3 regions of the Nocardia vinacea genome follow, and region 2 is predicted to be linked to each of the others. Evidence: riboswitches for the same ligand, from Rfam matches in the RefSeq annotation. Region 2 holds a riboswitch; each other region holds the start of a gene.
What was found. A riboswitch is a leader RNA that binds a small molecule or an ion and turns the genes downstream of it on or off. The one in region 2 is predicted to bind cobalamin.
Positions count from the first base shown of each region.

Region 1 (4,725 bases), 5.1 Mb from region 2:
GGCACTGGTACTTACCGATTCGGTGTTCAGCGCCGACGGTGATATGGCTCCGCTGGTCGAGTTGCACCGGGTCACCCGGGCGAATGGCGCGGTACTGATCGTGGACGAGGCGCACGGGCTCGGTGTACGCGGCGCGGGTGGGCGCGGGCTGGTGCACGAGGTCGGCTTGGCCGGGGAACCGGATCTCGTCGTGACCGCGACCCTGTCGAAAGCCCTTGCCGCACAGGGTGGTGCGGTATTAGCCAGCGAGCGTGTGCGTGCGCATCTCATCGATGCGGCGCGCACGTTCATTTTCGATACCGGACTCGCGCCCGCCGCGGTCGGTGCGGCGCGGGCGGCGCTGCGGTTGTTGCGTCGAGAGCCCGAGATGGCGGGTCGGGTGTTGCAGCGGGCGGCCGATATCGCGCGCATTGCCGGTGTGGCGGAACCGGATTCGGCGGTTGTCTCGGTGGTGCTCGGCGAGGCGCAGGTCGCGTATGACGCCGCGCAGGCATGCCGTGCACGTGGACTCGATGTCGGATGCTTCCGTCCGCCGACGGTGCCCGAGGGGACATCGCGGCTGCGGCTCACCGCACGAGCGAATCTGACTTCCGGCGAACTCGACACCATCGCAACGGTCCTCGGCGAGGTGCTGACCCAGGCGCGTGGATTGGTGACCGCATGAGTGTGCTGTTCGTGACCGGTACGTCGACGGAGGTCGGCAAGACCGTGGTGACCGCCGCGCTCGCCGCGGCCGCGCTGGCCGCCGGTCGGTCGGTGGCGGTGTGCAAACCGGCCCAAACCGGTGTGGCGCCGGGCGAATCCGGCGATCTCGCCGAAGTCGAACGCCTCACCGGTGTCACGAGAACGGTCGAGATCGCCCGCTATCCCGATCCGTTGGCTCCGGATACCGCGGCGCGTCGGTGCGGGCAGCCGCTGTTGACGCTGAGTGAAACCGCCGCCGCCATCGACTCACTCGCCGATGCGGATCTGACCCTGGTCGAAGGCGCAGGCGGATTGCTGGTCCGCCTCGGCGAATTCACACTGCTCGAGCTGGCGCAGAAGCTCGACGCTCCGGTGCTCGTGGTCGCCGCGGCTGGGCTCGGGACTCTCAACCACAGCGAATTGACCATCCGCGCACTGTCATCATCCAGTGTCCGCTGCGCGGGTCTGGTGATCGGCTCGTGGCCTGACGAGCCTGGGTTGGCGGAGGAGTGCAATCGCACTGATCTGGCCCGGGTTACCGGAGTCGAGTTGGTCGGCGCGATACCTGCAGGAGCGGGTGGGTGGGATCGCGAGCGGTTCTCCGCCGCTGCACCTGGTTGGTTCACTCCCGGTTGGTCTGCGCTCGGCCAGTAGGTTTCCGCAGCGGCGGGTTGTCTCGGTGAGATGCATCGACCGGCAACTGAGGGCGCGGGCTGGTAGCGAGCGCAGCGCGACTGCTGGATGAGCGGGTGGCCCGCTGTCTCGCTGAGATGCATCGATCGGCAGCTGAGCATCGGCTGGGTAGCGAGCGCAGAGCGACTGTTCGGAGGGACGGCGGCGCTGTCGGCCTTCAAATGAACGGCACCGTACGCGGCACCCGCAGCTGCCACACGATGGTGTCGAGCCCGAGATCGGCGGGCACGCCACCGACGATCCGATGTCGCAGCACCTCCAATACCGAGGTGACCGGCAGCGTCTCCGCGCCGAAACCGGTCGCGACGATCATCGCCGCGATCAGCAGCACACCGAGCACCGGAACCGCGATCGCCAAGCGACGGTTCGATATTCGTATGTGGGTACCGCCGGATGTGCGCGCACGCATCATCGGTACTGCTCCATGGGCAAATCGCGGCCTCTCAGAGTTGTCCCGGCGAGGGAGGTCTGACTTTCGCCGCGAGGGCGATCACAGTGGCGCAACCGTTCCGGAATTGCACCGGATTCCCGCACCCGCCGGGATGACGGCCCGAACTCTACCCGTTCGGTCGGGTTCACCGCCGCCATCGGGTCACCTGGCAGCACTCGCGAACCGTACCTAGAGTGGAGAAGATGTCGCCGTTGGACGATCGGCACCCGTCCACCGTCTCGGACTGGGACGACGCGCGACGGAGGGCCCGGCTTCGGGAGACTCGTCTCGGGCACGGGTGGCAGACGTTGCGCCGTACCAGATTGGCGCTGCTGCGGGTCGCCTTGGTATTGCTCGCTGGGCTCATCGTGTTCGCCCAGTACTGGGTGCACGACGTCACCCCGGAACGCGATCGGCTCGCGCGCACCGAACCCGCCGTCCTGCCGATCGCCAACCCCGCGCACGATCGCGACTGGGACACGGTCGTCGTCGATATGGTCGGTCTCGGTGGACTCAATGCCAGCAATACCGCGGCCGCGCTGCCCGCCCTCAGCGATATGGGCGTGGTCTGGGCCATCAAATACGACAATCAAGGTATAGACACCAAGGTGATCGCGGATCTGATCATCCGCGCCGCCCAGATGTCGGGGCTGAAGAACGTTGTGCTGGTCGGACACAGCATGGGCGGGGTCATCGCGCTCGAGGTGGCGCGGCATATCCACCTCGACAGCGACCTGCGCCTAGCGGGAGTGATTCTGGACTGCACGCCGGTGGATTTGAATGCGGTGCGTCCGGAGAGTCGCGGTGCGGGCGAGGATATGGTGCGCTGGATGGGGTGGCTGCCGGGGGCGCGGGAAAGCCGAACGCTGCGGCTGGCGGTCGAAACCTACGCGCGCCGTGATCGATTCGTCGATCGCGGGGCCACTGGGTTACGCGGAGTCCGGCTCGAACCATTGCGCGATGTCGTCGAAGAAGTGTTGCGCGAGAAGGTCTTCTCCAAAGACGCGGCCAGCAACGGCCTGATCGAGACGCAGTTCCTGGCGATCGTGGCGGGCGGTGCGATCAACGATCTGCGCGCGCTGTCCCGACCCGCCGACGGCAAACCGCGCCCGGCCATCGTCTTCATCCGCCCGCGCAATCCGGATAACGACCGGGTGGTGGATGTCGAGTACTCCCACGAGGTGCTCATCGAGCGGGCCGGTGGCGTCGACGGCTCGCTGCTGGTCGTCATGCCGCGAAATACCGGGCACGCCAATCCGATGCAGCGCCCCGAGGAGTACAACCGGATTATCGACCAGCAGATCCTGCCGTTCATCCAGCGATATCAGGAGCAGATGCGCGCGACGATCTCCGCGGCGGCGCCGCGCTGAGGGGAATGGGAGCCCGGCGGGGTGGGTGAACACAGGGGGATGGCAGCTGGCGGAGCCGGCGGGGTGGGTGAACACAGGGGGATGGCAGCTGGCGGAGCCGACGGGGTGGGTGAACACAGTTGGAATCGGGCGCTGCGTTGGAATCAGGCTAAGGCAAACCGTATGCGTGCCGGTTTCATCTTGATTCAATCACCGCATGTTCCGACCACGTACGTTCCTGACCGGCCTGCACGGCCGCACTATTGCCGCGTTGCTCGCTGCGGCGACCGTTGCGAGCCTGGGTTTGACCGGCTGCGCGAGCGACGACACGCCGGTCGGTAAAACCGACGCCCCGCTGCCCACCGAAATCCCCGCGGGCACAAAGCTCGTGCTCGCCGATCAACAAGAGCGGTTCAAGTCGGTACTCCAGTTCTCCGGCGAACTCGACAAGTTGCCGTTCAAGGTGGAGTTCGCCAATTTCATCGGTGGACCGGCCATCCTGGAGGCATTCCGGGCCGGTGCCGCCGATGTTGCGACCGTCGGCGATGTCCCGCCGATCCATGCGCAGGTTGCCGGGCAGGACGTGCCGATCGTCGCGGCTTACCAATCCAATCCCAACGCACTGAAACTTGCGGTGGCGCCGGGCAAGACGGCCACCACGCTCGCCGATCTCAAGGGCAAGAAGATCGCCTACGCGGAGGGCACCGCCCAACAGGCCGCGGTGCTGCGGGCGCTCGCCAAGGCCGGGCTGAAACCCACTGATGTGCAACTCGTTCGGCTGCAGCTCGCGGAATTCCTGGACGCGGTGCGCACCGGGCAGGTCGATATCGCGCCGCTGGCCGAACCGAACGTCACCCGGCTGTTGCGTACTCCGGGCGCCTCGCTGATCCCGGATTCGGAGACCACCGGCATCTACGGCGGTGTCGGCTACCTGTACGCGCGCCGCGCCGCGGTGACCGATCCGGCCAAGGCAGCGGCGACTCGGGCGGTGGTCGCCGCCTACATTCGCGCCTACCAGTGGGTCAATAACCACCAGGAGGAGTGGGCGCGCAAATACTACGTCGAGAACCAGAAGGTCAGCGCCGACGATGCCAAACGCATCGTCGACTCGTTCGGCACCTACACCTTCCCGCATCTGGATCAGCAGCTCATCGATCGCCAGCAGGGCACCATCGACGCGATCGACAACGCGGGCGAACTGCCCAAAAAGGTGCGCGCCGCCGACGATTTCGATCTGCGCTTCGACGCCGTCATCACCCAGGCCGTCACCGAGAGCGGCGCCGCGTTCGAACCGAAGGCGAAATAGCAATGGCTACCTTGGACGCCGGTGTACTCGGCCGGATCGGACGAAGTTCACGCACCGCCGCGGAGCCGGTATTGGCCCGCCGCAAGCCGACTCGGCCCCGGCTCGGACCGGGCCGCCCGATTCCGTTCGGCATCGCCATCGGGCCCGTACTGCTGATCGCGGCATGGGTGATCGGATCCGCCTCGGGCGCATTGGATGAGCAGACACTGCCCGCGCCGTGGACGGTCGCCGAGACCGCACGCGATCTGCTCGCCGACGGCAGA
Region 1 is NZ_CP109149.1:9,851,875-9,856,599, forward strand. Features, by position in the region: gene OIE68_RS44700 (8-amino-7-oxononanoate synthase) at 1-664, shown strand, start outside; gene bioD (dethiobiotin synthase) at 661-1,338, shown strand; gene OIE68_RS44710 (hypothetical protein) at 1,535-1,789, opposite strand; cobalamin riboswitch at 1,821-1,947, opposite strand; gene OIE68_RS44715 (alpha/beta hydrolase) at 2,011-3,177, shown strand; gene OIE68_RS44720 (ABC transporter substrate-binding protein) at 3,374-4,462, shown strand; gene OIE68_RS44725 (ABC transporter permease) at 4,465-4,725, shown strand, end outside.
Region 1: linked by a shared signal. The riboswitch ahead of OIE68_RS44710 (hypothetical protein) and the one ahead of metE (5-methyltetrahydropteroyltriglutamate--homocysteine S-methyltransferase) in region 2 are both predicted to bind cobalamin.

Region 2 (4,725 bases):
AGCCCGATAGCGCGGTGACCAAACCGCGCTATCGGGCTGCGCGCTCTTTCGCGCAATCGTGTGCGGATGCGGGCGTTCGCGACGTCGGGGTTTCGCGCCGGGCGGCGTCGATGCTGTTGGAATTGGGTTCGCCAGACAGTGCGCACACATGCGGGCGCGCCCGCCCTCCCGTTGGAGAGGGCGAGCGCGTGATCCCGCTAGCGCACCGCTGCCGCGGCAGCGACCAGATTGCGCAATGACGCCTCGACCTCTACCGGTCCACGGGTCTTCAATCCGCAGTCCGGATTGACCCAAAGCCGTTCGGCGGGAACGGCCTTCAGTGCGGCGCGCAGGGAGGCGGTGATCTCCTCCACACTCGGCACCCGCGGTGAGTGGATGTCGTACACGCCCGGTCCGACGCCGAGATCGAAGCCTGCGGCATTCAGATCGTCGAGCACTTCCATATGCGAGCGCGCTGCCTCGATCGAGGTCACATCGGCATCCAATCCGGCGATCGCATCGATGACCTCACCGAATTCCGAATAGCAGAGATGGGTGTGAATCTGGGTGGCATCCGAAACCCCGGAGGTCGCCAACCGGAACGCGCCGACCGACCACTCCAAGTACTCGCCCTGATCGGCTGCGCGCAGCGGCAGTAGCTCCCGCAGCGCGGGCTCGTCGACCTGGATGATCCGAATGCCCGCGGCCTGCAGATCGACCGTCTCGTCCCGGATCGCCAGCGCCACTTGACGTGCCGAATCCGCCAAGGGTTGGTCATCGCGGACGAATGACCAGGCCAGAATCGTCACCGGGCCGGTCAGCATGCCCTTGACCGGCTTATCGGTCAACGATTGCGCATAGCCGATCCAATCCACGGTCATCGGCGCGGGCCGCGCCACATCGCCGAACAGAATCGGCGGGCGCACGCAACGGGTGCCGTAGGACTGCACCCAGCCCGCGTCGGTGGCGGCGAATCCGTCGAGCTGCTCGGCGAAGTATTGCACCATGTCATTGCGCTCCGGCTCGCCGTGCACCAGTACATCCAGGCCCAGCTTCTCTTGCAACGCAATGACATCCGCGATCTCGGACCGCATCCGCCGCACGTACTCGGCCTGATCGATCTCACCCTTGCGCAATGCCGCACGCGCCAGCCGGATCGCCGAGGTCTGCGGATACGAACCGATCGTCGTCGTCGGCAGCGATGGCAACCGCAGCCGCTCGGCTTGCAATGCCCGCCGCTGTTCCGCGGGTGCCCGCCGAGTTGCATCCGTGCCGAGCGTGGCCAGCCGCGCCCGCACCTGCGAATTGTCCAACCGAGGATCGGTGCGCCTAGTGGCGAGAGCGGTACGGACCGTAGCCAATTCGTTGGCGATCGCCCCGGGCCCCGCACTCAGTCCGATCGCGAGCAACCGCACCTCGGCGACCTTCTCCGCACCGAACGCCAACCACGAACGCAGCCGCTCATCGAGGCCGGTTTCGCTTGCCAGGGTGTAGGGCACGTGCAGCAGCGAGCAGGAACTCGACACCGCAACGGATTTCGCGCACCCCAGCAGCGTGCCGAGCGTCGCCAAAGCCTTTTCCAGATCGGTCCGCCAGACATTTCGACCGTCGACCACACCTGCCACCAGCAGCTTGTTCGCCAGCGCCGGCACACCGGAGAGATCGGCGTCAACGGTGAAATCCAGTGCGATGCCTTCGATTTCGGTCTCGGCCAAGGCACTCAACGCAGCACCTGGCTTGCCGAAGTAAGTGGCCACCAGTAGCGCGGGACGATCCGTCGCGGCCGACAGTTCGGCGTAGGTCCGCCGCACGAGTTCGACCTCATCAAGGGATAGATCGGTGACCAAGACCGGCTCGTCGAGTTGCACCCACTCCGCGCCCGCCACGGCCAGCAGCCGCAACAGCTCCTGATAGAGCGGCACCAACTCGTCGAGGCGATCCAGCGCCGCACCGCCGGTCGCCTTCGCCAGCTTCAGGAAGGTGATGGGTCCGACCACCACCGTCCGCGCGGGCACCCCGAGCGCGAGCGCCTCCCGCAACTCATCCAGCACCTTCGAAGGATCCAGCGAGAACACCGTCTCCGGACCGATTTCCGGCACCAGATAGTGGTAATTGGTATCGAACCACTTGGTCATCTCCAACGGTTCGACCGTATCGGTGCCGCGTGCGGCTGCGAAATAGCGATCCAGTGGATCGGCGATACCGGCTACCCGGGGTGGCAGCGCGCCGAACAGCACGGCGGTATCGAGCATCTGGTCGTAATAGGAGAAGGTGCCGACTGGGATGGAATCCATTCCGGCGCTTTGTAATTTGGTCAGCTGGTCGCGCCGCAGGTCGCGGGCTATCGCGTGCAGTCGCTGCGCGTCGATGCGTCCGGCCCAGTAGGACTCGGTGGCGCGCTTGAGCTCACGGTGCGGCCCCACCCGCGGGAGACCGAGAACCGTCGCGGTGAACGGATTATGCGTAACAGTCACGAATTTCTCCAGTGCTGAGATCGAAGACCATCGCCCTACGAGCTAGCGGAGACCGAGTGACGTGCCGGTGCACCGATGGAGCCCGACAATCGCACAGAGGTCCGCGCGCCCAATCCACGAGGCGGTGGCCGCCGGATACGGCGTATCCGACACGGCTGGCAGGTCTTCGGACTTGCGGGCACGGGCCTTCTGGCCGACCCCGTAAGGGGCTCACCTACTGGCCGTCGCTTCCCGGGTGGTTGCCCAGTGCTTGATGACGGCGGTCGTTCCTGCATACCGCTGCGGGACAGTCCCGGATTCTCACCGGGTTCCCTCTCATCCGCGCACCGGTTTCCCGATCCGCGAACTCGACTCCGTAACGCGACGTCGGGGCTCCATCTCGTCTGCGCACGGCGAACCAGCTGCGTCAACCAGCATAGGCGGCCGCACAATCGGATTTTCGCAGTGCCCGATGCATAGCGGGTTTGCGAAGTTGTCGCCAGGTGCGTTCGAGGCGCCGCTGGCACCCGACCGCACTTGTGACCGCGACGGACGGTGAGATGTGTCGGCGAGGTGAACACAACTTCGCAACTCTGCTAGGACTCGTTGTGAAGATTCCGCGAAGGGGACTTCCCTGTCAGGCCACGATTCCGGGCCGGGTACCTTAGTTCAATGTTCTCGAAAGTCTTGGTTGCCAACCGTGGCGAGATCGCCATCCGCGCCTTCCGCGCGGCCTACGAACTCGGCATCGGGACGGTCGCAGTCTTCCCGTACGAGGACCGCAACTCGGTCCACCGGTTGAAGGCCGCGGAGTCCTATCAGATCGGCGAACAGGGACACCCGGTCCGGGCGTACCTCTCGATCGAGGCGATCATCGCGGCGGCCAAGTCCGCGGGTGCCGACGCCATCTACCCCGGTTACGGCTTCCTGTCCGAGAACCCGGACCTTGCCGCGGCCTGCGCCCGCGAGGGCATCACCTTTATCGGTCCGTCGGCCGAAGTGCTCGAACTGGCTGGTAATAAGGCCCGCGCGATCGAGGCGGCGCGGGCGGCGGGTCTGCCGGTGCTGCGCTCCAGCGCCCCCTCCGCCGATGTGGACGAACTGCTGGCCGCATCCGCGGACCTGGACTATCCGATCTTCGTGAAGGCCGTCGCAGGCGGCGGTGGCCGCGGCATGCGCCGGGTTGCCGATCCCGCACAACTGCGCGAATCGATCGAGGCCGCGTCCCGCGAGGCCGAGTCGGCCTTCGGTGATCCGACTGTCTTCCTGGAACAGGCCGTGGTGAACCCGCGCCACATCGAGGTGCAGATCCTGGCCGACCAGCACGGCAATGTCATGCACCTGTTCGAGCGCGACTGTTCGGTGCAGCGCCGCCACCAGAAGGTGATCGAGCTCGCGCCCGCACCGAACCTGGATCCCGCACTGCGCGAACGTATTTGCAACGACGCGGTCGCTTTCGCCCGTCAGATCGGCTACAGCTGCGCGGGCACCGTCGAATTCCTGCTCGACGAGCGCGGCAACCACGTCTTCATCGAGATGAACCCGCGCATCCAGGTCGAGCACACGGTGACCGAGGAGATCACCGATGTCGATCTGGTGCAGTCTCAGCTGCGCATCGCGGCGGGGGAGACCCTCGAACAGCTCGGTCTGAGCCAGGACGAGGTCGCCATTCGCGGTGCGGCCCTGCAGTGCCGGATCACCACCGAGGATCCGGCCAACGGCTTCCGACCCGACACCGGCCGCATCACCGCCTACCGCACCCCCGGCGGTGCGGGCATCCGCCTCGACGGTGGCGCGAACCTGGGCGCGGAGATCGGCGCCTACTTCGACTCGATGCTGGTCAAGCTCACCTGCCGCGGCCGCGATTGGCACGCCGCCGTGGCGAGGGCCAGTCGCGCGCTCGCGGAATTCCGTATCCGCGGCGTCACCACCAATATCCCGTTCTTGCTCGCGGTGCTCGACGATCCGGACTTCAAGGCGGGCCGGGTCACCACCTCGTTCATCGATGAGCGCCCGCAGTTGCTGACCCTGCGTGGTTCGGCCGACCGCGGCACCAAGATCCTGAACTACCTCGCCGATATCACCGTGAACAAGCCGCACGGCGAGCGCCCGACCACGGTGTATCCGCACGACAAGCTGCCCGCCATCGATCTGAGCGTGCCGCCGCCGGACGGTTCGCGTCAGCGGCTGCTGCGCTTGGGCCCCGACGGCTTCGCGCGGGCGTTGCGTGAGCAGAAGGCCGTCGGCGTCACCGACACCACCTTCCGTGACGCACACCAGTCGCTGCTGGCCA
Region 2 is NZ_CP109149.1:4,719,130-4,723,854, reverse strand. Features, by position in the region: gene metE (5-methyltetrahydropteroyltriglutamate--homocysteine S-methyltransferase) at 198-2,453, opposite strand; cobalamin riboswitch at 2,593-2,799, opposite strand; gene OIE68_RS21670 (pyruvate carboxylase) at 3,105-4,725, shown strand, end outside.

Region 3 (4,725 bases), 1.8 Mb from region 2:
ATTGCCCGCGAGCTGCACGATGTGCTGGCACATAGCCTTTCGCTGATCAATGTCCAGTCCTCGGTGGCGCTGGAGCTCTTCGACAAGAAGCCGGAACAGGCCGAATCGGCTCTCGCGGCGATCAAAACGGCGAGTAAGGATGCGTTGGCCGAGGTGCATACGTTGCTGCACGCGATCCGCAGCGGCAGCCCGACACCCGGCGCGGCCGAAGTGGATGAATCGGATGTCGAGCCGGAATCGGCACTCGCGCGCCGCGAATCCGAACGGGCCCAAGATAATTCGGTTGCCCACAGCGTCGAGGCCCGGCCGCCCGCCCCGCGGAGCCCGGCCCCGAGCATCGAGGACCTGGACGCATTGCTGCAGCGCACCCGCGCCGCCGGCCTCACGGTCGACACCCGCATAATCGGCACTGCACACAAACTGCCCAGCGTCGTCGATGTGGCGGCGGCCCGCATCATCCAGGAATCGCTGACCAATGTGGTCCGCCACGCGCCCGGCGCACCGGCCGCGGTGACCATCCGCTATGCCGCCGATTCGGTCGAGATCACCATCGACAACGCTCGCGCCACCGGCACACAATCGAAGTCCGGACCGAGCGGCGGCAACGGCATTCTCGGCATGCGCGAGCGCGCACACGCCCTCGGCGGTCAGCTCATCGCGGGTCCGCGGCCCAGTGGCGGATTCCGCGTGGTGGCCCGGCTACCGTCCGAGGTAGGGGCTCAGGAGGAGGCGCGATGAATGGCGGCAATTCGAGGGACGCGGGCGGGCCCGTCCGGGTATTGGTTGCCGACGATCAAGCCCTGGTGCGCGGCGGTTTCGTCGCGCTGCTCGACGCGCAGGACGGCATCGAGGTGGTGGGCGAGGCCGATAATGGCGAACAGGCCGTCCGCATGACCCGCAGCCTGACCCCCGACGTGGTCCTGATGGATATCAGAATGCCGGTCCTGGACGGCCTTGCCGCCACCAGAATGATCGCCGAAGATCCGAAACTCGCCGACGTGAAGGTGGTCGTGCTTACCACCTTCGAACTCGACGAATACGTCTTCGAAGCAATGCGCGCGGGCGCGACGGGGTTCCTGGTCAAACACACCGAACCCGCCGACCTCGTCCGCGCGATCCGAGTCGTCGCCGCGGGTGACGCCCTGCTCTCACCCGGTGTCACCCGCCGCCTCATCGCCGAATTCTCCGCCCACGCCAAACAACCCCCGCCCGCCGCCTTCACCGAACTCACCGACCGCGAGCGTGAGGTCATGACCCTGGTGGCCGAGGGCCTCACCAATGCCGAAATCGGCGAACGGCTCTTCATGAGCCCCGCCACCGCCCGCACCCATGTCAGCCGCATCCTCATGAAACTGGACGCCCGAGACCGCACCCAACTCGTGGTCATGGCCTACGAATCCGGCCTGGTCCGCCCCGGCTGGCAATAACGCTGTCGCACAACAGGTGACTACCGCGCATATCAAATAGCCTGTGCGAGTAGCCGCTACCTTCGCGCCGCCGATTCCCTCGCGAAGTAGCGGCGGGCGGTCGGATGGTACATGGCGGGGATGGCAACCAAGACGGCCAGGATGTGCCCGGTGCGGAAGGTTCCGGTGATCACTGCGGATGCGGTGAGGTTGTCGAACAGGTCGCCGATTTGCTTGGCGGACAACGTGGCTGCCAGTGGTTCGATGATCAGCGAGGCCAGGCCGACTACGCCGATGCCGACGGTGAGCACCATCCTGGCCCAGCGGGCACCGCGCGCCATCTGGACCGCAACGCCGAGAACCACCAGGTAGATGCCGCCGCGAATAGCCAGACCTGTTGCGAGCGAGCCGATATCGGCATTCGGGCGGTCCAATTGGACGGCGGTGTAGGTGATGGCCTCGCCGACACCGCAAAGCAGCGCGATGACGAGCGCGGTGAATGCTACGGAAACCGAGCGTGGCGGGTCGGTTCGTGGCCGTACGGAAAAGGCAGTGCCGGTCATACAACCGACACTGCCCTTCGCGGTCCGAACTCCGGATCAGCCTGGGGTAGCGGCTGTTTCTCGTACCGGAGTGCTATCGCGCGTGGCGAATTCGGTGAGCGCCGCGAAACCGAGGCCGAGGCAGGCCCACAGGGTGGCCGTCTCGCCGAGCGATGTCGCACGGAACTGCCACAGCAGTACGGCCGGGAAGTCGTCCTTCACCTCGTTCACACCGGGCAACAGGATGTACCCGAGTACGACGATGAGCACGAATGCCGCGACCCCGGCGATCAGCCGGACCGTATCGAGTTGCGCGGCAAGCAGTTTGTAGACGTACAGCCCGACACCGACGGCAGCCAGTCCGAGTAGCACCGCCGCCAACCACAGCAGCGTGCGCTGGTTGATGGTGTCCGGTTCACCCACGGCGGGCGGATTGGCCGGGTACTTGAAGAACGGCACCGCCACGATCGCGGTCCAACCGGCCAATGCCAATCCGAGCGCGAGCTTCGGCCCCGACAAGGCGGTGTACCGGCGTGCGAAATGCGCGATCGAAGCGAAGATCGCCCCGAGCGCGAGCCCGGCGAGTCCGAGCGCAAGGAACTGCCCGAACTTCTGCCCGGACCGACTGACCAGCGGTTCTTCCTCGTCACCGTGCGTATGCCCAGCTGGTTCCTGGGCGTGCTCGGCGGACTTTGCGGTATCGGCCTCTTCGATGGAGATGGCGGCGTCGATCTTGGGTTCGCCGACGAAATAGCCCACTGTCGCGGCCAGCAGACCGGCGATGAGGCCGGCCAGCAGGCCACGGAGCAGCAGGGTCTTTAGCGATCCGATCAATGGCACGGCACACCGAGCAGGTGACGTCCGTCGTGCATGAGCTCATGCAGGTACATCCCGCTGCGCGAGATGACGCCCTGGTCGAAGCCGACCAGGTACAGCGTGAGCAATGCGAGAAGAACGACGCCCACTGCGATGAGCAGTGTGCCGAGTGAATCAGTTGCCCGACTCGGTGAATGCGCGATAGCCATTCGAGTCCTCCTAGGGATGCGCGTCCCGTGAGTTGTTCGGTGCGAAGGTGCCGGTGTCTGGCTTTCCGGCACCGAGGACTCGGTGCAAGAACACAGTGGCGCGACCGCTTCGAAATTTCACCGAATTACCGCGTCACCCTCGCGTTTGTCCTTCGAACTGTGACATCCGGTCGTACTCGGCGTCAACACAGCCCGCGACTTGCCCAGGCCGGGATGGGCGAGTCGCGCGCCGCGTCTGTCCAGCGATTTCAGGAAGCGGACTTGGCCGCAACGTCCAGTACGACCTCGAATTCCAGCAGTGAGGCACCCGTCGAAACCGGCTTCTGCCGCTCGCCTGCGTGCGCCTCGCGTGCGGGTCCGTCCCGCCACGCCGCGAACGATTCCTCCGAATCCCACTGGGTGACAACGAAGTACCGGTTCTCCCCGGCCACCGGCCGCAGCAACTGGAAGCCGAGGAAGCCCGGCGAGCCCTCGACCGCGTGCGCGCGATGGGCGAATCGCTTCTCCAACTCGGGGCCCGCGCCCTCCGGAACCTCGATCGCATTGATCTTCACAACAGCCATGGCTCCGACGATACGTCCGCGCCAACCGGACACCCCGCAGCGCATGCGACGTAGTCCATCGGAGTCGAGTTGACTGCGAGACTCTCCAACTTCGGAGCGAGTCTTACGAGCGAGACAGAAGGGGGCCGCGAACACGCCGCGGCGGAGCCGCGGCCAAAAATACTGCAAAATGGCACAGTGTTGTATGACGAAGGCGGCGCGGGGGTGCCGATCCTGCTGCTGCACGGACTGATGGGCAGTGCCCGCACTTGGCGCGATCACCTGTCCTGGCTGCGGGAGTTCGGCCACGTCTACACCTTCGACGCCGCCGGTCACGGTCGTCCCGCGCCCGTGGAACTGACCACCGAGGCCTTCATCGACGACCTCGCCGCGGCCACCGCCGAAATTTCCGAACCCATGGTGGTCATCGGACATTCGATGGGCGGGCTGCACGGCTGGGTTTTCGCGGCGCGGTATCCGGAGCGGGTGCGCGCGCTGGTGGTCGAGGATATCGCCCCCGACTTCCGCGGCCGCACCGCCGCGAACTGGGCGGCCATGATCGAGGCGTGGCCGCAGCCGTTTCCGGATGCGGACGCGGTGCTGGATTTCTTCGGCCCGGTCGCCGGTCGCTACTTTCTCGACTCCTTCGAGCACGGCCCCGACGGCTACCGCCTGCACGGTTCGGTCGCCACCTTCCGCGATATCTCCGAGGAGTGGGGCACCCGCGACTTCTGGGCGCAATGGCGCGCGGTCGAAGCGCCCGTGCTCTTGCTCGAAGGCGAATTCACCATCACCCCCGAGGGCCAGATGCGGCAGATGGCCGACGTCCACCCGGACGCCGCCTACGTCCGCATCCCGAACGCGGGCCACCTGGTGCACGACGACCAACCGGAGCGCTACCGCACCGAGGTCGAAGCATTCCTCCGGAAAGTCCTGAACCTTCCCGCATGAGGTTGTGCTAGCCCTCACCGGCGAGCGCGAACAACCCGTCAGGGGTTTGTTCGATGAGGCCGTCGACGAGCAGGGAGTCCAGAGCTCGGTCGCGCTGGCCGGGATCGCGAGTCCAGGCCAGATCCAACCGGATTCGCTCGACCGGACCGGTCGCGTCGCGCAACACGTCGAGCAGCCGACCGCGCGCCTGGCGATCGGTGCCCTCGTACTTCTGCGTCTTGCGCACCACATCGGAGACCGGCCTGCCCGCCGAAACCCA
Region 3 is NZ_CP109149.1:6,495,392-6,500,116, reverse strand. Features, by position in the region: gene OIE68_RS29695 (sensor histidine kinase) at 1-738, shown strand, start outside; gene OIE68_RS29690 (response regulator transcription factor) at 735-1,427, shown strand; gene OIE68_RS29685 (hypothetical protein) at 1,484-1,969, opposite strand; gene OIE68_RS29680 (CbtA family protein) at 2,006-2,788, opposite strand; gene OIE68_RS29675 (CbtB domain-containing protein) at 2,779-2,973, opposite strand; cobalamin riboswitch at 3,004-3,156, opposite strand; gene mhuD (mycobilin-forming heme oxygenase MhuD) at 3,222-3,536, opposite strand; gene OIE68_RS29665 (alpha/beta hydrolase) at 3,714-4,466, shown strand; gene OIE68_RS29660 (A/G-specific adenine glycosylase) at 4,474-4,725, opposite strand, start outside.
Region 3: linked by a shared signal. The riboswitch ahead of OIE68_RS29675 (CbtB domain-containing protein) and the one ahead of metE (5-methyltetrahydropteroyltriglutamate--homocysteine S-methyltransferase) in region 2 are both predicted to bind cobalamin.